One region of the Pseudomonas sp. IT-P74 genome, then DNA from elsewhere that is predicted to be linked to it. Evidence: riboswitches for the same ligand, from Rfam matches in the RefSeq annotation. Region 1 holds a riboswitch; the other holds the start of a gene.
The links. A riboswitch is a leader RNA that binds a small molecule or an ion and turns the genes downstream of it on or off. The one in region 1 is predicted to bind cobalamin.
Positions count from the first base shown of each region.

Region 2: it holds a riboswitch for cobalamin, as region 1 does, so the genes downstream of both, ACM6J5_RS03390 (CbtB domain-containing protein) here and cobO (cob(I)yrinic acid a,c-diamide adenosyltransferase) in region 1, are expected to answer to the same signal.

Region 1 covers NZ_CATKQD010000055.1:326,999-337,036, reverse strand. Annotated here, with positions in the region: gene cobC (alpha-ribazole phosphatase family protein) at 1-243, opposite strand, end outside; gene cobT (nicotinate-nucleotide--dimethylbenzimidazole phosphoribosyltransferase) at 240-1,295, opposite strand; gene cobU (bifunctional adenosylcobinamide kinase/adenosylcobinamide-phosphate guanylyltransferase) at 1,292-1,813, opposite strand; gene ACM6J5_RS21920 (cobyric acid synthase) at 1,935-3,386, opposite strand; gene cobD (threonine-phosphate decarboxylase CobD) at 3,383-4,375, opposite strand; gene cbiB (adenosylcobinamide-phosphate synthase CbiB) at 4,368-5,276, opposite strand; gene bluB (5,6-dimethylbenzimidazole synthase) at 5,273-5,923, opposite strand; gene ACM6J5_RS21900 (cobyrinate a,c-diamide synthase) at 5,920-7,290, opposite strand; gene cobO (cob(I)yrinic acid a,c-diamide adenosyltransferase) at 7,287-7,898, opposite strand; cobalamin riboswitch at 7,980-8,213, opposite strand; gene ACM6J5_RS21890 (hypothetical protein) at 8,367-8,951, shown strand; gene ACM6J5_RS21885 (PQQ-dependent sugar dehydrogenase) at 9,018-10,038, shown strand, end outside.
Region 2 covers NZ_CATKQD010000003.1:166,779-176,816, forward strand. Annotated here, with positions in the region: gene ACM6J5_RS03380 (cobalamin biosynthesis protein) at 1-91, opposite strand, end outside; gene ACM6J5_RS03385 (CbtA family protein) at 88-795, opposite strand; gene ACM6J5_RS03390 (CbtB domain-containing protein) at 807-998, opposite strand; cobalamin riboswitch at 1,119-1,345, opposite strand; cobalamin riboswitch at 1,519-1,732, shown strand; gene cobW (cobalamin biosynthesis protein CobW) at 1,835-2,905, shown strand; gene cobN (cobaltochelatase subunit CobN) at 2,909-6,736, shown strand; gene ACM6J5_RS03405 (ATP-binding protein) at 6,897-7,904, shown strand; gene ACM6J5_RS03410 (vWA domain-containing protein) at 8,024-8,569, shown strand; gene ACM6J5_RS03415 (phospholipase D-like domain-containing protein) at 8,758-10,038, shown strand, end outside.

The DNA of each region.
Region 1 (10,038 bases):
ATGCAACTCTTGCAGGTCTTTATCCAGTTGCACCGGCACACCCGATTGCGCACCCAGCTCCTCGGCAAATCGCGCACAACGCTGCAACGGCGAACTGACCAGCCGATCCCACGGCCCTTGCCCGACCACGGCGGCGCGCATCTGCGCCCAGCCCGTGTCGGTCAACGCATCATCGATGCTGCCACGCAAGCCACCGCCGAGTTCGGTTTCACCGTGACGCAACAGATCCAGGCGCAAAGTCATGCCGGACGATCTGCCACAGCGGCTTCGGCGAAGGTCGCCATCTGCCCGTGCAGGTCGCACGCCAGGCGCAGCAGCGGCACAGCCATTGCCGCGCCACTGCCTTCGCCAAGCCGCAGGCCGAGATCGAGCAAGGGTTGCGCCTTCAGGGTTTCCAGCACATGACGATGCCCCGGCTCGGCGCCGCGATGACCGAACAACAGCCACTGACGGCATTCAGAATTCAAGCGCACCGCGACCAGCGCTGCGACGCTGCAAATAAAGCCGTCCACCAGCACCGCGACACCTTCCTGGGCACACGCGAGATAGGCACCGACCAGCGCGGCGATCTCAAAACCGCCGAGGTTGAACAGGGTCTGCAAGGCATCGCCACGCTGCGCGCCATGCAATGCCAGGGCGCGCTCGATTACCTGGGCTTTGTGGCTGACACCTTCGGCATTAAGCCCGGTGCCAGGCCCGGTCAAATGCACCACCGGGCAATCGAGCAGCGCGCACGCCAGGGCGCTGGCGGCGGTGGTGTTACCGATGCCCATTTCGCCACCGATAAACAACTGCACACCGCTGGCGATTGCCCGCTGCACGCTGTCACGGCCGGCCTGCAGGGCGAGTTGCCCCTGGGCCGCGGTCATGGCCGGTCCCTGTACAAAATTTGCCGTGCCCGGGCCGACGTTCAGGTGAAGCACGCCCGGCAGGCTCAGCGACGGCGTGACCGTGCCAAGGTCAACCACCTCAAGGGAAGCGCCCAGCTGCCGCGCCAATACGCTGATCGCGGCACCACCGCTGACGAAGTTGAGCAGCATCTGCCCGGTCACTTCCTGGGGAAACGCCGACACACCCTCGGCGACGACGCCGTGGTCACCGGCAAAAATCGCGATCCACACCTGCTCCAGACTCGGCTTGACCCGCCCCTGCAAACCCGCCAGTTGCACCGCCACCGATTCCAGCTGGCCAAGGGAGCCGGCCGGCTTGGTCAGTTGCTGTTGCCGCGCCTGGGCCTGTTCGACCACTTGGGTATCGACCGGCTTGCACGGGTTCAGCCACCAGGATTGAGTCATAACGCAGTTCCTTTCAGAGTCAGGGGCAGGCCGGCGACGGTCAGGACGACACGCTGACAACGCTCAGCCAGAGCTTGATGCAGCCAACCGGCTTCATCGACATAGCGGCGAGTCAATTCGCCCAGCGGCACGACACCCATTCCGGTCTCGTTGCTGACAAAAATGATTTCACCCGGCAGCGACGCCAGGCAGTCCAGCAAGGCATCACGCTCGGCTTGCAAGCGCTGGGCATCGTCAAGCATCAGCAGATTGGTCAGCCACAAGGTCAGGCAATCCACCAGCAGGCATCGGTCGATACGGGCGGATTCGCGCAGCACCCGGGCCAGCTCCACCGGTTCTTCGATCAATGCCCATTCGGGAGGACGACGGGCACGGTGATGGGCCACCCGCTCGCTCATTTCTCCGTCCAGTGGCTGGCTGGTGGCGATGTAGGTCACGGCCAGGGCGCTGTCGATGGCGAGCTTTTCAGCCAGGCGACTCTTGCCGGAGCGGGCGCCGCCGAGGATCAGTTGGAGCATGGTTGTTTCCTTGAAATCTTCGGTGAGGCAACTTAAGTCATCGCGAGCAGGCTCGCTCCCGCATGGAAACGCAGTCAACTGTAGGAGCGAGCCTGCTCGCGATACCGGTATTAAAACCGCATCAAATCCCGCAGAGCTGCCGCAACAGCCCGGTATCCAGATGCTTCTCCACCAGATCCGCCAACCGCTCGATATCACGCTCGCGCAAGCCGTGATAATCCACGTCCTGCACCTCCTGCAACCCCGCCCATCGCAACAGCGCACTGCACGCCGCCGCCGATTCGAACAGCCCGTGGAGGTAGGTGCCGAAAATCTGCCCGTCAGCACTTTGCGCACCCTCACAGCGACCGTCATCCAGGTGCACTGCGGCGTTTTCCAGGGCCGGGCCGGTGGTCACGCCGGCATGAATTTCATAGCCCGCCACCGGCGCATCTTCCAGCGCCAGACGACCGCGCACATTGCGCAACTGCTTCTCTTGTTCGAGCAGAGTCTGGAACGCCAGCAGCCCCAAACCGGCACTGGAACCCGGCGCCCCTTCAAGGCCCAGCGGGTCATGCACTTGCTCTCCGAGCATCTGCAGACCGCCACAAATCCCCAGCAGTTTCCCGCCGTAACGCAGGTGCCGGGCGATGGCGGTGTCCCAGCCGTTGGCCCGCAGGTACGCGAGGTCGCTGCGCACACTTTTCGAGCCAGGAAGAATGATCAGGTCGGCAGGCGCAATCGCCTGGCCGGGGCCGATGAATTGCAGGTCCACTTGCGGATGCAGGCGCAGCGGATCGAAATCGGTGTGATTGCTGATGCGCGGCAGCACCGGAACCACCACTTTCAGCACTTGCTCAACTTTATCGGTCTGGCGTTGATCGATGCCGTCCTCGGCCTCCAGGTGCAGGTCCATCACGTACGGCAGCACACCGATCACCGGTTTGCCGGTACGCTCTTCGAGCCAGTCGAGGCCGGGTTGCAGTAACGCGATATCGCCACGAAAACGATTGATGACGAAGCCTTTGACCCGCGCCTGTTCGCTCGGCGACAGCAATTCAAGAGTGCCTACCAGATGGGCGAAAACCCCGCCGCGATTGATATCGGCGATCAGCAGCACCGGGCAATCCACCGCTTCGGCGAAGCCCATGTTGGCGATGTCGCCGGCCCGCAGATTGATTTCCGCCGGCGAGCCCGCGCCCTCGACCATCACCAGCGGATACACCGCGCTCAAGCGCTCGTGGGAGGCAAGCACCGCTTGCATGGCGATGGTTTTGTAGTCGTGATAGGCGACGGCATTCATGGTCGTGACGGCGCGGCCATGGATGATCACCTGGGCACCGGTGTCACTGTTGGGCTTGAGCAACACCGGGTTCATGTCGGTGTGCGGTGCAAGGTTCGCGGCCTGGGCCTGTACCGCCTGGGCGCGGCCGATCTCGCCACCGTCGGCCGTCACCGCACTGTTGAGGGCCATGTTCTGCGGCTTGAACGGCACCACCCTGACGCCTTGGCGCGTGGCCCAACGGCACAGCGCGGTCACCAGCGTGCTTTTACCGGCATCCGATGTGGTGCCCTGCACCATCAGCGTGGTCATTGGTTGTCCTTGGCGAAATCTTCGAACGCCTGCGCCAGTCGTACCCAGGCGATTTCGTCACCGGGCAAGCCGAATCGCAGGCTGCCGTTGTGCGTGAACAACCGCAGGAGAATGCCGCGCCGAGCCATGAATTCATACAGTTCTTCGGCGCGTTCGGTGATCAGCCACTGGAACAGCGCACAACCGCCTTGGGGCTCGAAGCCGTGTTGCTCCAGCAACGACGCAAGGCGCTCGCTGGCCTCTTCGGTGCGCAGCCGTTGCCGCGCCTGCCCTTGCGTATCGCGCAGGCAGGCCTGGCCCACGACCCGGGTTGCCCCGCTCACGGCCCAGGGCCCCACTTGTTCAGCCAGCAACTTGAGCAACTTGCGTTCTGCCAGCACAAACCCAAGGCGCACACCGGCCAGGCCGAAAAACTTGCCGAAGGAACGCAAGACGATCAGCCCGACTTGATGGGCAAACGGCGCCAGGCTCAGTGGCGGCGTGTTATCCATGAACGCTTCGTCCACCACCAGCCAGCCACCGCGCTGGGCCAGCCGTGTGTGCCAGTCGAGCAGGCGACTGGGGGTGAGGCTAAGGCCTGTGGGGTTATTCGGATTGACCACCACCAGCACGTCGAAACTGTCGATAAAGAAGTCGACTTCCTGCTCCAGCACTTCACGCACGATGTAGCCGTTGCGACGCCACGCTTCGGCGTGCTCGGCGTAACAGGGTGACAGCACGCCGACCTTGCCCGCCCGACGCAATCGCGGCAGCAGCTGGATCGCCATTTGCGAGCCGGCGACCGGCAATGCCTGCAAGGTGCCGTAGTAATCACAGGCGGCCTGCTCCAGGCCGTCGTCCGTCTCCGGCAAACGGGCCCAGGCCCGCAGCGGAATATCCGGCACCGGGAACGGCCAAGGCGCAAGGCCCGTGGACAGGTCCAGCCAGTCGGCTTCCTCTATGCCGTATTCGAGCGCCGCCTTGCGCAATCGCCCACCGTGCTCAAGCATAAAATTCGGCCCCCAGACAGAGAATCAGCAGCCACAACCATACCCCGCGCTGGACCAATTGCCAGCCCCGGTCAATGGAGTCGGCATCCGCCGGCACGCCTTCGCCCAACTGCGGACGCTGATGCAATTCGCCGTGATAAATCGCCGCCCCGCCCAATTCGACACCAAGGGTACCCGCCCCTGCCGCCATCACCGGGCCGGCGTTCGGGCTGTCCCAGGTCGGGCCCTGGGTGCGCCAGCATTTCAACGCCAACCGGGTTTTGCCCAGCAGCGCGTAAGTCAGTGCCACCAGGCGCGCGGGAATGTAATTGAGCACGTCGTCGACTTTCGCCGCCGCCCAGCCGAACCGTTCGAAGCGCTCATTGCGATAACCCCACATCGCATCCAGCGTATTGCTCAGGCGGTAGAGCACCACGCCCGGCGCACCGGCCACGGCAAACCAGAACAACGCCGCGAATACTGCATCGCTGCCGTTTTCCAGTACCGACTCGGTAGCGGCACGGGCGACCTCGGTTTCATCCAGTTCGCTGGTCTGGCGACTGACCAGATAGCTCACGCGTTTGCGTGCTTCATCAAGATCTCCGCCGCGCAGGGCCTTGGCCACAGGCGTGACGTGCTCACCGAGACTGCGCATGCCGAGGGCGCAATAGAGCGCGAGAATCTCGACGATCCAGCCGACATAGGGCGCCCAGGAGAGTGCCGTGGCCAGCAGCGTAAGCGGCAATACGGCGATCACCCACGCGGTGACGCCATGACTGCGCCAGCCGCGACCGCCGCCGTTGAAACGTTGCTCGATGCGCTCGGCAAATCGGCCGAACGCCACCAGCGGATGCCAGCGTTTGGGTTCACCCAGCAGCGCATCCAGCGCAACCGCGGCGACACTCAACAACGCCACACTCATTGACTCACTCCCCAATAATTTTCATACAGCAATTCATGTAGCGGACGCGCCTGTGCCCAGCCTTCGAGCACCAGCATCGGCGCCGGGTAGAACTCTTTGACTGGCCCGAGGCACAGCACCGCCAGCGGTTTGGCTCCCGACGGCAACCTCAACAAGTCCGCCAGTGCCTGGGGTTCGAACAGCGACACCCAGCCCATGCCCAGCCCTTCGGCGCGGGACGCCAACCAAAGGTTCTGGATGGCACAGGACAGCGAAGCCATGTCCATTTCCGGCAGCGTGCGGCGACCGAAGATATGCTGCTCGCGGTCGTCCATCAGTGCGGCGACCAGAACCTCGGCGCAATCGTTGATGCCTTCGACCTTGAGCTTCATGAACTCATCGCTGCGCTCGCCGAGGGCTTCGGCGGTGCGGATGCGTTCTTCTTCCACCAGGGCCTGGATTTGCCCGCGCAAGGCGCGATCGCTGATGCGGATGAAGCGCCAGGGCTGCATCAGGCCGACACTGGGGGCCTGATGCGCCGCTTCGAGCAGGCGCCGGAGCAATTCGGGCTCGACGGTGCCGCCGCTGAAGTGGCGCATGTCGCGGCGTTCGGCGATGGCGCGATAGACCGCTGTGCGTTCGGCTTCAGAGAATGCGTTGTCGCTCATGGCCGCTTAGCGAGCAGGCTCGCTCCCACAGGAGTCAGGTGATCCATTACGGAAGCGATGACGGCCTCAAGGTCCGGCGCAAACAGCGCGGCAATCGCCGAGGGGTTCGACGGAAAATAAAAGTGCACATAAGAGGCGGTCATCCGCCCCTCACGGTAGACCGCCTCCGCTCCGCGCCCACCGTTAGGGCTCAAGCCACGGGCAATCGGCGCCAGTTCAGTGGTGGTCAGCGAATGGTGATAGGTGTGCCCGCGCAGCGAGCCTTCCGGCAATTCCACCGCTTGCAACGCCAACGCCGCCAGACGCTTTTGCATGACCGCATCACCGGTCAGCAAGCCAACCAGTTCGGCGCGAGTACCCTCGACATCGGTCAGTGAGTCGAGCAGGTACAGCATGCCGCCACACTCGGCGAGCAAGGGTTTGCCCGCCCTGTGGTGGGCGCGGATCGCGTCGAGCATCGCGGTGTTTTGCGCCAGCGCAACATGGTGCAGTTCCGGGTAACCACCCGGCAGATACAGACTGTCCGCCTCCGGCAACGCACAGTCGCGGATCGGCGAGAAGAAGGACAACTCGGCGCCCATCGCCCGCAGCAGATCCAGGCTTGCACCGTAAGTGAACGCAAAGGCTTCATCCCGGGCGACGGCAATGCGCACACCGGCCAGCAGCGGTTCGACCGCGATGACATCAGGGGCGGCGAACTCGACTGTCGGCGGCAGCGCAACCTCGCAACTGCTGGCCAGGGCATCGGCGGCCGCATCGAGGCGCAGGTCGAGATCGTTCAACTCGCTGGCCTGCACCAGCCCCAGGTGCCGGCTCGGCAATTCGATCCCGGTTTCCCGGGACAGCGCGCCGTACCAGCGCAAACCTTCAGTCAGGCTGCCTTCAAGCAGTTGCGCGTGGCGCAGCGTGCCGACACGATTGGCCAGCACGCCGGCGAACGGCAAATCCGGCTGATAACGCGCCAGCCCCAGGGCCAACGCGCCGAAGGTCTGGGCCATGGCGGTGCCATCGATCACACCCAGCACCGGAACACCGAAATGCCGCGCCAGGTCGGCGCTCGACGGCGTCCCGTCGAACAGCCCCATGACGCCCTCGATCAGGATCAGGTCGGCTTCAGCGGCGGCTTCCCACAGCAAGCGGCGACTCTCCTGCTCGCCGACCATCCACATGTCCAGTTGATACACCGGCGCACCACTGGCGCGCTCGAGGATCATCGGATCGAGAAAGTCGGGGCCGCACTTGAACACACGGACCTTGCGCCCCTGATTGCGATGCAATCGGGCCAGCGCCGCGGTGACGGTGGTCTTGCCCTGGCCAGAGGCCGGCGCGGCAATCAGTACCGCCGGACAGTGCCGAGACTGACTCACAATTCGACGCCTTTCTGCGCTTTGATCCCCGCTTGAAAGGCGTGTTTGATCACGCCCATCTCGGTGACGGTGTCAGCCATCTCGATCATCTCCGGCTTGGCGGCACGACCGGTGACCACCACGTGTTGCATCGGCGGTCGGGCCTGCAAGTCGCTGAGCACCTGATCGAGATCGAGGTAGCCGTGCTTGAGGGCGATGTTCAGCTCATCGAGCACCACCAGACCGATGGACGGATCGCGCAGCAGTTGCTGCGACACCGCCCAGGCGGCTTCGGCGGCGGCGATGTCGCGCTGGCGGTCCTGGGTTTCCCAGGTAAAGCCTTCGCCCATCACATGAAAACGCACCTGCTCGGGAAAGCGCCGGAAGAACAACTCTTCACCCGTGCTGTTGCGGCCCTTGATGAACTGCACCACGCCGCATTGCATGCCGTGCCCCATGGCGCGGGCGAGCATGCCGAAAGCCGAGCTGCTCTTGCCCTTACCGTTGCCGGTCAGCACCAGCAGCAGGCCACACTCGTTCGGGGAATTGGCGATGCGCTCGTCGATCACGGCTTTTTTGCGCTGCATGCGCGCCAGGTGGCGTTCGTCACGATCGGGGGTATCAGTCATGGGGGAGCTCTCCGTTGAGGCAGGAATAACGGCGGGCAGGCACAACAATAGAAGGCAAAAAGCCTGGCATCGCCCACCGTGATGCCGCTGGATGAATCAGGCCGGTCTCCGGGCTCATGAGTGGCGCGGGGCCAGACTGTGCGCCTTCCCGCATCAAATCGACACAGTGGCATCACACACAGTTTTCACTCATTTACCGTTGCGGGGGCAGCGCCGGAATTGCGGGCCTTCGACCAACAGAAGGACTCACTCACCGGCTTCCCTGTTTCACTCTGTCGACCCAAGCCACAGAGCACCTGAAACAAGCCGCGAAGGTTAGAGGGTTGGGGGTGGAGCGTCAATTAAAGCCGGGAGGCCATCGACCGAATAACTGCCATCAATCAATAAACTGACGTCAATCTTGTGCCACGCTCTCAGCAGTGATATCAAAGAGCCACAATCTCACAACACAATAACAAGGGTGAGCCCATGCAAGGCATGATCATCAGCAATCCAAAGCTGGAATTCCTGCGTCCGGTGCTCGAGCACTGGTTCGAATGCATCGACCGTTACAACGCCGTCCGCGGCGATGGCGACACACCGTACTGGCACGACGAAAAGGCCAATCTCGGACTGCTGTCCGCCGCCGCCTGGATGGCCGAGATGGTCACGCTGCAACAGACCCCCACTCGCAAGCAGACCGAAGAAGGCGAGCGCAACAGCCGCGCCGACCTGCTCCTGGCCTCCCCCGAAACCCGCGCCTACATCCAGACCAGCCAGCGCTGGCCACGGGTCAACAGCCTCAACCTGTCCCAGGCCCTGCTCGATATCGCCAGCGATGCGAAGCGCCTGAGCCACGCCAGCGACCTGAAACTCGGCTGCCTGTTCGTCGCCCCGCAAAAAGCCCAGCAAGGCGCCACACCGGAAGAACTCCAGGACATGGTCGACGACCTGCAAAAGGAACACACCTGCGCTGTCGCCTGGTATTTCCCTTATGCCTACCGCAAGTTGCGCAACGAAGCGGGCAACTATCACCCCGGCATCGCGGTGCTGTTCAAGGAAGCCCGCGGCTGAGGGTTGAACCATCGCACGACAACCCTTCTCTATGATTAGAACAAGGCATTCATAGGGAAGACCAGCATGCGCACGCCCCCGCTCGTCCTCGTTATCGCGCTTGGCACAGGGCTCGCCGCTTGTGGCGAGACCTCCCGCCTGCAAGTCTCCGACGGCACCGGCCCGTCACCCCGACTACCAGAACCCAACAAGACACTGGTGCCGACCGTGAACATCGCCCCGGCCATCGGCTGGCCGCAGGGTGCGAAACCCGTCGCCGCCACAGGCACTCAAGTAGCCGCTTTTGCCGAAGACCTGGATCACCCCCGCTGGCTTTATGTGCTGCCCAATGGCGATGTGCTGGTGGCGGAAACCAATGCACCGCCCAAACCCGAAGACGGCAAAGGCATTCGCGGCTGGGTGATGAAGAAAGTCATGGGCCGTGCCGGGGCCAGGGTGCCCAGCGCCAACCGCATCACCTTGCTGCGCGACAAGGACCACGATGGCGTTGCGGAAACCCGCACGGTGTTTGTGCAAAACCTCAACTCGCCCTTCGGCATGACCCTGGTCGGCAATGACCTGTATGTGGCCGACACCGATCGCCTGCTGCGTTTTCACTATGAAAGTGGCGATACGCAGATCAAGTCACCGCCGATCAAGGTGGTCGACCTGCCAGGTGGGCCGCTGAACCATCACTGGACGAAAAACGTCATCGCCAGCAAGGACGGCAGCAAGCTATACGTCACCGTAGGTTCCAACAGCAACGTCGGCGAAAACGGCATGGACAAGGAAGAAGGTCGCGCGGCGATCTGGGAAGTGGATCGCGCCACCGGCCGGCAGCGGATCTTCGCCTCCGGCTTGCGCAACCCCAACGGCATGGCCTGGGAACCGCACAGTGGTGCGCTGTGGACCGCAGTCAACGAACGGGATGAAATCGGCAGTGACCTGGTACCGGACTACATCACCTCAGTGAAAGACGGCGCTTTTTATGGCTGGCCGTACAGCTACTACGGCCAGCATGTCGATATTCGCGTCGAGCCGCAAAACCCGGACCTGGTGGCCAAGGCTATCGCCCCGGACTACGCCGTCGGACCGCACACGGCATCAC
Region 2 (10,038 bases), on a different contig from region 1:
GATCGAGCAGCGCCAACAACGTGCTGACAGGGCAGCCTCGCTGGCAGCCCAGGCCGACCACCAGGGTCGGCGCTGTGCTGATATCGATCATGCGTGGTATTGACCATCGCTTTTGCGACGGAACAACCAGGCGCTGATCAGGCCCAGGGCCAGCCAGAACGCCACGTTGGTCAGTTGCGAAGCGATTTTGAACCGGGTTTCCAGCGCCTCTGGAGCGAGCATCGAATGCACTTCCGGTTGCGGTGCGCCAATCACATGGGGAACGGCGAGGATCGCTGCACCCAGGACTTTCATCAGCCAGTGACGGCTGAACACGATCAGTGCGATACCGACGGCGGTGGAGGCGGCGGTACCGACCCACCACAGTTGCCGTTGTGCCAGGTCGGCGGCGGCGGTGCCGGGCAGTTCAGGTGGCAGGCCGAGGGTCGGCGCGAGCACGAAGGTCGCGTAACCGGCCAGGCCCCAGAGCAGGCCTTGCGAGGTTCTGGTCGGCGCACGCAAGGTGTACAGGCCAGCGAGCATCAGGGCGAAACCGACGGCCACCACCAGGTTGCCGCCAGTGGTCGACAGCACGCGCTGCCAGCCGTCTTCCGGCTCCCAGGCTTGCGCATCGTGAGTGTGGGCAGCCGTCGCACCGTCGGCGTGTTCATGCATTTCAACAGCGGCCGGTTCGGATTTTTCGTAGGTCTCGGCCTGCAAAATCAGCGGGGCGACCCAGAAGCTTTGCAGCAGGGTCAACAACAGGGCGGCCAGCAGCCCTGTGAAACCTGCGGTTTGCGCAATACGCTTGATCATGTCGACAGCTCTCAATGGCACGGGAACGCGGAGCTGTGACGGGTATCATGGGCGGCGTTGTGCACCGCTTCGATGTGCGAGAAACCGGCGAAATACACAAGGCAGGCGCCCAGAATCGACGCGCAGACGGCGGCGGTCAGACGTTGGGTCAGGGTTGAGGTGGTGCTCGCGGCTGTGTGTTCGGCGCTGCTGATGATCGACATGGCGTTTCCCTCTGGTCTGTCAGCGGGGAATAAGAGCGCATGCAAAAACCCGCACGACCAGGCGCGCAGAGGTTCAAACAGCGCCCGCCCACCGCGGGTTTGTTGGTTCAGTGACCGTACTGGTCACTTTGTGTTGCGGGCCGGTCTCCGGGCTCACGAGGGGCAAAGGCTTTGGCCTGAACCTGAAAACATCACCTTCCCATGCCTTGCAGGCACAGTGGATCTGACGCTTCGCTCGCTTACCGTTGCGGGGGCAGCACCGGACTGACATGGCTTAAGAGTAAAGCACATGATTCACCGGTTTCCCGTTTCACCCTGTGAAGGGCACCCGTAACAAGGCGTGTAGGAGAGCATGGGCGGGGGTTGGGCGTCAATTGGCAAGGGTTCTCAACTCGAAACCGAGGTGACTTCATCGCGAGCAGGCTCGCTCCTACCGGGGAATGCGATCAACTGTAGGAGCGAGCCTGCTCGCGATGGGGCCGGCGGCGCTACAAGACATTGACCCGCCCCAAGACCATGCGTAGCCTTGCGCTTTCGAGGTTCTTCGGCGTTTGTCGAAGCTAAGAAGGGAACGCGGTCGATGCCGCGGCTGCCCCCGCAACTGTGAACGGTGATGTTCGTTGCCACGCCACTGCAGGCTCAAATCATGAGGCCGGCGGGAAGGCGCAGCGAATGCCAGGCTCAAGGCCGGCACACCGTCAGCCAGGAGACCTGCCTCGTCACAGATTCTCACTTTCAACCGGGCGGGGTGATCCGGTGGCGAACTCTTCAGGCACGCGCGTCCGTGTTGCCGGTCGTCGTCCCGTATGCCCGCCACTTAAGCCATAGGGCATCCGATGAAAACACTGGCCAAACTCCCCGTCACCATCGTCACCGGCTTTCTCGGCTCGGGTAAAACCACGCTGCTGCGGCACATGCTCGACAACGCCCAGGGTCGCCGCATCGCGGTGATCGTCAACGAATTTGGCGAGCTGGGCATCGACGGCGAAATCCTCAAGCAGTGCTCCATCGGTTGCACCGAAGAAGAAGCCAACGGCCGTGTCTATGAGCTGGCCAACGGCTGCCTGTGCTGCACCGTCCAGGAAGAATTCTTCCCGGTGATGCGCGAACTGGTGGCCCGTCGCGGCGATCTGGACCACATTCTCATCGAAACGTCCGGCCTGGCGCTGCCAAAGCCGCTGGTGCAGGCCTTCCAGTGGCCGGAAATCCGCAGTGCCTGCACGGTGGATGCGGTGATCACCGTGGTCGACAGCCCGGCCGTGGCCGCCGGCACCTTCGCCGCGTTCCCGGATCAGGTCGACGCCCAGCGCAAACTTGACCCGAACCTGGACCACGAATCGCCGTTGCACGAACTGTTCGCCGACCAACTGGCCAGTGCTGACCTGGTGATCCTCAACAAGGCTGACCTGATCACCCCGGCGGACCTGGCCCGCGTGCGCCTGGAAGTCGCCGAGGAATTGCCGCCAGCGGTGAAAATCATCGAAGCCAGCAGCGGTCGCCTGCCGCTGGACGTGCTGATCGGCCTGGGTGCCGGCTCCGAAGAACACATCGACGGCCGTCACAGCCACCACGACCATCATCACGATGGCGACGACGATCATGACGACCACGATCACGACGCCTTCGATTCGATCTCCATCGAACTGCCGCAAGCCGATGAAAGCCTGCTGCTGGACGCGCTGACCCAACTGGTGGTCCAGCACGGCATCCTGCGGGTCAAGGGTTTTGCGGCGATTCCGAACAAGCCGATGCGCCTGCTGATCCAGGGCGTGGGCACGCGTTTCGACAAGCATTTCGACCGCCAGTGGGGCGCCGAAGAAGCGCGAGTCACCCGCCTGGTGCTGATCGGCCAGCAACTGGACGCCACTGTTCTCGAAGCGCAATTGCGCGCCGCGCTCAGCGTGTAAGCCATGCACCTGCTCAGGACCCAGCCCGGCGGTTTCGTGTCGGATGACAATATCGCCGACCTTGGACAAACCCCCGCCGAGCTGGTTGTCCTGTGCAGCGGCGATTCCAGCCTGGCGCTGCTTGCCGAAGCGGCGCAACAGTTGCCCGACGATTACCCGAGCGTGCGCCTGGCCAACCCGATGCAGGTGCAAAACCATGCCTCGGTGGATTTGTACGTCGATGAAGTGCTGCGTCACGCCAGGGTGATCCTGATTTCGCTGCACGGCGGCATCGCCTATTGGCGTTATGGCATCGAGCGCCTGGTCGAGCTGTCGCAGCGCGGTGTGCAGGTGATTCTGGTGCCGGGCGATGATCGCCCGGACCCGGAGCTCAGTGACCTGAGCACCGTCGGTGCCGAAGATCGCGACCGGCTCTGGCAGTTTCTGCGTCAGGGCGGTATGGGCAACGCCCTCGATTTCTTCCGCTGCCTGGCCAACCGCTGGCTGGCCCGTGATTACACCTGGGGCGAGCCGCAAACCCTGCCACGCACGGCGGTTTACCATCCGCACAAACATTCTGCCGCACTGAGCGACTGGCAGGCCGACTGGCAGGCCGGTCAACCGGTGGCGGCGGTGTTGTTCTATCGCTCGCATTTGCAGGCGGCGAACACCGCGTTCATTGATGTTTTTTGCCAGCGTTTGCAGGCGGCGGGGTTGAATCCGTTGCCGATTGCCCTGGCCAGCCTGAAAGAGCCCGGTTGCCTTGGCGTGGTCGAGGACTGGCTGGACGAGGCCAGCGTCTCGGTGATCCTGAACACCACTGGCTTCGCCCAATCCAGTCCCGAAGCACCGCATCTGCGCCCGTTTCGCCGCGATATTCCGGTGATCCAGGCGATTTGCGCCCAGGACAACGAACCGGGTTGGCGCGCCAGCGAACAGGGCCTTGGCCCCCGTGATCTGGCGATGCACATAGCCTTGCCTGAACTGGACGGACGCATCATCAGCCGCCCGATCAGTTTCAAGGACCTGGCGTGGCGCAGTGAGCGCAGTCAGTCGGATGTGGTCTGCTACCGGGCCCAACCTGAGCGCATGGACTTCGTTGCCGAACTGGCGCGGCGCTGGGTCGATCTGGCGCGGGTGCCCAATGCTGAAAAACGCATTGCCTTGATTCTCGCCAATTACCCGACCCGCGACGGCCGCATCGGCAATGGCGTCGGCCTCGATACCCCGGCCGCCGCGCTGAATATCCTGCGGGCGCTGCATGCCGAAGGTTATCCGTTGCCGGCTGAGTTGCCGGACAGCGGCACCGCGCTGATCCAGCAGTTGCTGGGTGGCGTCAGCAACGATCTTGAGACCCTCGACCTGCGCCCGTGCCAGCAAAGCCTGGGCATGGATGATTATCTGGCGATGTTCAACGCACTGCCCGAAGCCAACCGTGCGGCGGTGCTCGAACGTTGGGGCGCGCCGGAAAGCGACCCGATGTGCCGCAGCGGACGGATGATGATCGCCGGCCTGCGCTTGGGCCTGACCTTCGTCGGCATTCAACCGGCGAGGGGTTATCAGGTCGATCCGAGCGCGGTGTATCACGACCCGGACCTGGTGCCGCCCCACGGTTACCTGGCGTTCTACTTCTGGCTGCGCAACGCCTACGGCGCCCACGGTGTGATCCACGTCGGCAAGCACGGCAACCTCGAATGGCTGCCGGGCAAAGGCGTCGGGCTGTCGGAACATTGTTGGCCAGATGCTTTGCTCGGGCCGCTGCCGAACATCTATCCGTTCATTGTCAACGACCCGGGCGAGGGCGCCCAGGCCAAGCGGCGCACCCAGGCGGTGATCATCGATCATCTGATGCCACCTTTGACCCGCGCCGAAACCTACGGCCCGCTGCGCAACCTCGAATTGTTGGCCGATGAATATTACGAAGCGCAGTTGCTGGACCCACGTCGTGCCCGAGAGTTGCAGCGCGACATCCTGCAGCTGGTGCGTGACACCCACATCGACCGCGAACTGCAACTGGACGAGCAGCTCGACAGCGATGCCGACGCGGCGATCTGGTTGCCGCGGCTCGACACCTACCTGTGCGACTTGAAAGAGTCGCAGATCCGCGACGGCCTGCATGTGTTCGGCGAATCGCCCACCGGTCGTTTGCGCATCGATACCTTGCTGGCGTTGCTGCGCATTCCACGAGGCGATGGCCGGGGGGCGCAGTCGAGCCTGCTGCGGGCGCTGGCCAAGGCGTTCGGGTTGGGCTTCGACCCACTGGATTGCGCGCTGGCCGAGCCGTGGACGGGGCCGCGTCCCGAGCCGCTTTTGCTGGTCAGCGACGAGTCTTGGCGTACGGCGGGGGATACCCGCGAACGCCTCGAGCTGTTCGCCACACAACTGATCTCGCAGGCATTGGCCGACCCATGTAGGAGCGAGCCTGCTCGCGATGGAGTGTCAGCCACATTGATGCCAACTGACACTCCATCGCGAGCAGGCTCGCTCCTACACGAGGTGCAAGCCATCATCGACAACCTGCGCGAGGTGGTCGCCCCGCGTCTGGACGCCTGCGGTCCGGCGGAAATGCGCGGATTGCTCGATGCCCTGGGCGGTCGCTTCGTCCCGGCCGGTCCCAGCGGCGCGCCGAGTCGTGGTCGCCTGGACGTGCTGCCCACCGGTCGCAATTTCTATTCGGTGGACGTGCGCAACCTGCCGACCACCACGGCGTGGCGCATCGGGTTCCAGTCGGCCAACCTGATCCTCGAGCGGCACCTGCAAGACCACGGCGATCATTTGCGCCAGCTCGGCCTGTCGGTGTGGGGCACCGCGACCATGCGCACTGGCGGTGATGACATCGCCCAAGCGATGGCGCTGATGGGCGTGCGTCCGGTCTGGGCCACCGGCAGCCAGCGGGTCGACGATTTCGAGATTCTGCCGTTGAGTTTGCTCGACCGTCCGCGGGTGGACGTGACTTTGCGCGTGTCCGGTTTCTTCCGGGATGCCTTTGCCAATCTGATTCGCTTGTTCGACGCGGCGGTGCAAGCGGTGGCCGACCTCGATGAGCCGGACGACCTCAACCCGTTGGCGGCCAAGGTACGCGCCGAGCGTGCAGCCTTGCTGCAGTCAGGGCTCGATGAAGAGGCTGCGCGACGTCAGGCCGGCTGGCGGATATTCGGAGCCAAGCCCGGTGCCTACGGCGCGGGCGTGCAGGGCGCCATCGACGGTCGCCTGTGGCAGAGCCGTGAGGACTTGGCGGAGGTCTACCTCAACTGGGGCGGCTACGCTTACGGCGGTTCCGACGAAGGCACCGCCGCCCGCGAACAGTTCAGCCAGCGCCTGAGCCAGGTACAGGCGGTGCTGCAAAACCAGGATAACCGCGAGCACGATCTGCTCGACTCCAACGATTACTACCAGTTCCAGGGCGGCATGCTCGCGGCGGTGGAAAGCCTGAAGGGCGAGACGGCGGCCAGCTATCATGGCGACCACAGTCAGCCGGACCTGCCGAAGATTCGCACCTTGAAGGAAGAGCTGAACCGGGTGATCCGCTCCCGGGCGGCCAATCCGAAGTGGCTCGAAGGCGTTAAGCGTCACGGCTACAAAGGGGCGTTCGAAATGGCCGCGACGGTCGACAACCTGTTCGCCTTCGACGCCACCACGCAGTTGATCGACGATCACCAGTACGCGTTGCTGGCCGATGCCTATCTGCTCGATCCGGACACCCGGGATTTTGTTCGCGAACACAATCCCCATGCCTTGCGCGACATGACCGAGCGCATGCTCGAGGCGCAACAGCGCGGGATGTGGAAGGAGCCCGGCGAGTACCGCGAGGCGCTGGAGAATTTGTTGCTGGATATAGAAGAAGACGGCTAATTACCGCAAATCCTGTAGGAGCGAGCTTGCTCGCGATGGACTTAAGGGCGACGCGTTTTTCCAGTAAACACGCGTCATCGTTAACGACCATCGCGAGCAAGCTCGCTCCTAGAGAGATTGGGGTGCCTGTGAGATCACCGACCATGACCGAGATAAAACAATGACCGACATCCCGCATTTCCCGCTCTCCGCCGTGGTCGGCGCCGACGATTTGAAACTGGCCCTGTACCTGACCGCCATCGACCCGAAAATCGGTGGCGTACTGATCGAAGGCCCGCGTGGCATGGCCAAATCGACCCTGGCCCGTGGTCTGGCGGACCTGCTGGCCAGCGGTCAGTTCGTCACCTTGCCGCTGGGCGCCACCGAGGAGCGGCTGGTCGGCACCCTCGATCTCGACGCGGCGCTGGGCGAAGGTCGCGCACAGTTTTCCCCCGGCGTACTGGCCAAGGCTGACGGAGGCGTGCTCTACGTCGACGAAGTCAATCTGTTGCCCGATCACCTCGTTGACCTGCTGCTCGATGTGGCCGCCAGCGGCACCAATCTGGTGGAACGTGACGGTATTTCCCATAGGCATTCGGCGAAGTTCGTGCTGATTGGCACCATGAACCCGGAAGAGGGTGAACTGCGTCCGCAATTGCTGGATCGTTTCGGCTTGAACGTCGCCCTCGGTGGCCACACCGCGCCGACCGAGCGCGGCCAGATCATCCGCCGTCGCCTGGATTTCGACAGCGATCCGCAAGGTTTCTGCGCCGAATGGGAATCCGCGCAGGCGTCTCTGCGCGAACGTTGCCAGAACGCACGCAACGCACTGGCAAAGATTCCTCTCGATGACCAAGCGCTGGCACACATCACTGAGCGCTGCTTTGCCGCCGGCGTCGATGGCTTGCGCGCCGACCTGGTCTGGCTGCGTGCCGCCCGGGCACACGCCGCCTGGCGCGGGGCGCATACCATCGCCGAGGACGATATCGACGCCGTTGCCGAGTTCGCCTTGCGCCATCGTCGTCGCGAGCATTCACCACCGGCACCTCAGCCATCCCAGGCTGCGCAACCCGCTGCACCGCAGAACGCCAATCCGAGCGAAGGTCAGGGCCAGTGGGGCGAGTTGCCTGCCCAGGCGCTCTCGGTCGGCGCACGACGTGAAGTGCCGAGCTGGCCAAAAAAGCCCTAGGCATTCGCCTTCGCTGCGACGCGGGGGCGAATGCCAGACCCCGTGCCGGGCGGCTGGACCACGGCAAACAGGGCAAGCGACACGCAGCCCCCGGCGGCTCCGTCAACTGGCCTGGCACATTGCTCAATGGCCGACCGCGTCAGCGCGACGACCTGTTGTTTCACCTGCGTACTCGCTCGCCCCATGAACTGTGGCTGGTGATTGTCGATGCGTCGGCTTCAACCCGCCGTCATCAGGCGTTGAGTGATGCCAAAGGCTTGCTGGCGCAGCTGTTCGATGATGCCTACCGCCAACGTGCGCGACTGGCGTTGCTGACCGCCAGCGGCTCGGTGCCCAAGTGGCAGGTGCAAGGGTTGAAGGCTTCCAACGGTTTGCGCCATTGGCTCGATGGGCTCGGCGCAGGCGGCGGAACGCCGTTGCTGGCGGCGCTGGGTGAGGCGAGGCACTGGCTGGCCGCGCGGCAAAAGCGTTTTCCGGCGGAACAGCAAAGATTTTTATTGGTGACCGATGGGCGGCTGAAGGACTGGTCCATGCTGCCGGCAATCGAATGTCCAGGGCTGGTGATCGACATCGAACGCGGGCCGATTCACCTTGGCCGGGCAAAGGTGTTGGCAGCGCAGATGCAGGTTGATTATCGACACATCGATGAGCTGATTTCAGGTTGAGTTTTGTGCTGACAGTGCCGGCCCCATCGCGAGCAGGCTCGCTGCCACATTGGAATGCACTCTCCTGTGGGAGCGACGGTGCGACGATTCGACCTGCTCGCGATGGCATCCCTCGGGTATTGGATAATTACGGTTACCCGCATCGCTGCCCTATGCTGCTGTAAGCAAGCCATCCACAGGAGTGACCCATGCGCGTTCTAACCCGCAATGATCAGGACGATTTTCGTGTCAAAGCCTACGCCGGCACCAATGGCGTGCTGTTGGCCATGGACCTGGCCGAATCCCGTCGCATTGGCCTGTTGGGTTTTGCCATTGAAAAACAGCAGGGCAGCAAACCCTGGATGTTTCTGTTCAATAGCCTGACATTCCCGGACAAGGACCATACCTTCCCCCGGTTCCACGCCACGCCCAGCGATATTGCGCCGTTACAGAAATTCCGTTGGGCCGATTACGCGGTCAATCCGGGGATGACGATCCACTATCGGGTCTATCCGGTCTACGGCAGCCACAATGCGCCACAACTGGGTGAGTGCCTGGCGGTAACGGTCACCTCCGACGATGGCCATCCTGGCAACCAAAGCGTCAACTTCAACCGCGCAGTAGCCGCCAGTCAGGCGTTCGAGCGCAAGTTTCCCGATCTCGATGCACTCATCGGCAAAAAGCACAAGCTGCCCATCGAAGCCTGGCCCGATGCCCCGCGTAGATGGTTGGAGAACGGTTTGCTCGGGCGCTTGTTGGGGTTTATCGAGCGTGCTGTCGATGGCCAGTGGGCGCTGGATATCGCCATCTATGAGTACCAGTTGCAGGTGATTGTCGACGCAGTGGAGGCTGCGCTGGAACGCGGCGTGAAAGTTCGCGTCCTTTATCACGCGCAACCGGGCGAAGACACTACCGCCTTGAACGAGGTCAGTCTGAAAAATATCCCCCAGGCGAACAAACGCGGGCGGGTCACCCACAATATCTTTCACAACAAGTTCATGGTCTTGAGTCGGCTTGACGCAGCGGGGCAGCATCAGCCCGAAGCGGTACTCTGCGGCAGCACCAACTTCACCCCCAACGGCGTTTACCGTCAGGCCAACGTGGTGCATGTGCTGGACGATACGCGGCTCAGTACCCTTTATCTGCAAACCTTCGAGCAGGTCTGGAGCACGCCGGCAGATGTCGGCGCCACGCGGCAATGGATCACGCAGCACAACCCGATGGATCCGACGCAGGCCCTTTTCGCCGGGTTCTCGCCGCGCTCGGGCGGGGGGGATCTGGATGAATTCGTCTCGATCATCAATGCCGCGAAAAAGGACGTGCTGTTCGTCACTGCGTTCGCCTTGCCCGACGCTATCCTCAACGCCTTGCTCGGCTTGCCCCATGACGACATCCTGCGCTATGGCCTGCAAAATACCACCAGCGAAATCACCGGGTTTCACGCCGACCGCACCGCTGAATTCACCACCGTTGCCCTGCTCGACAAAGGG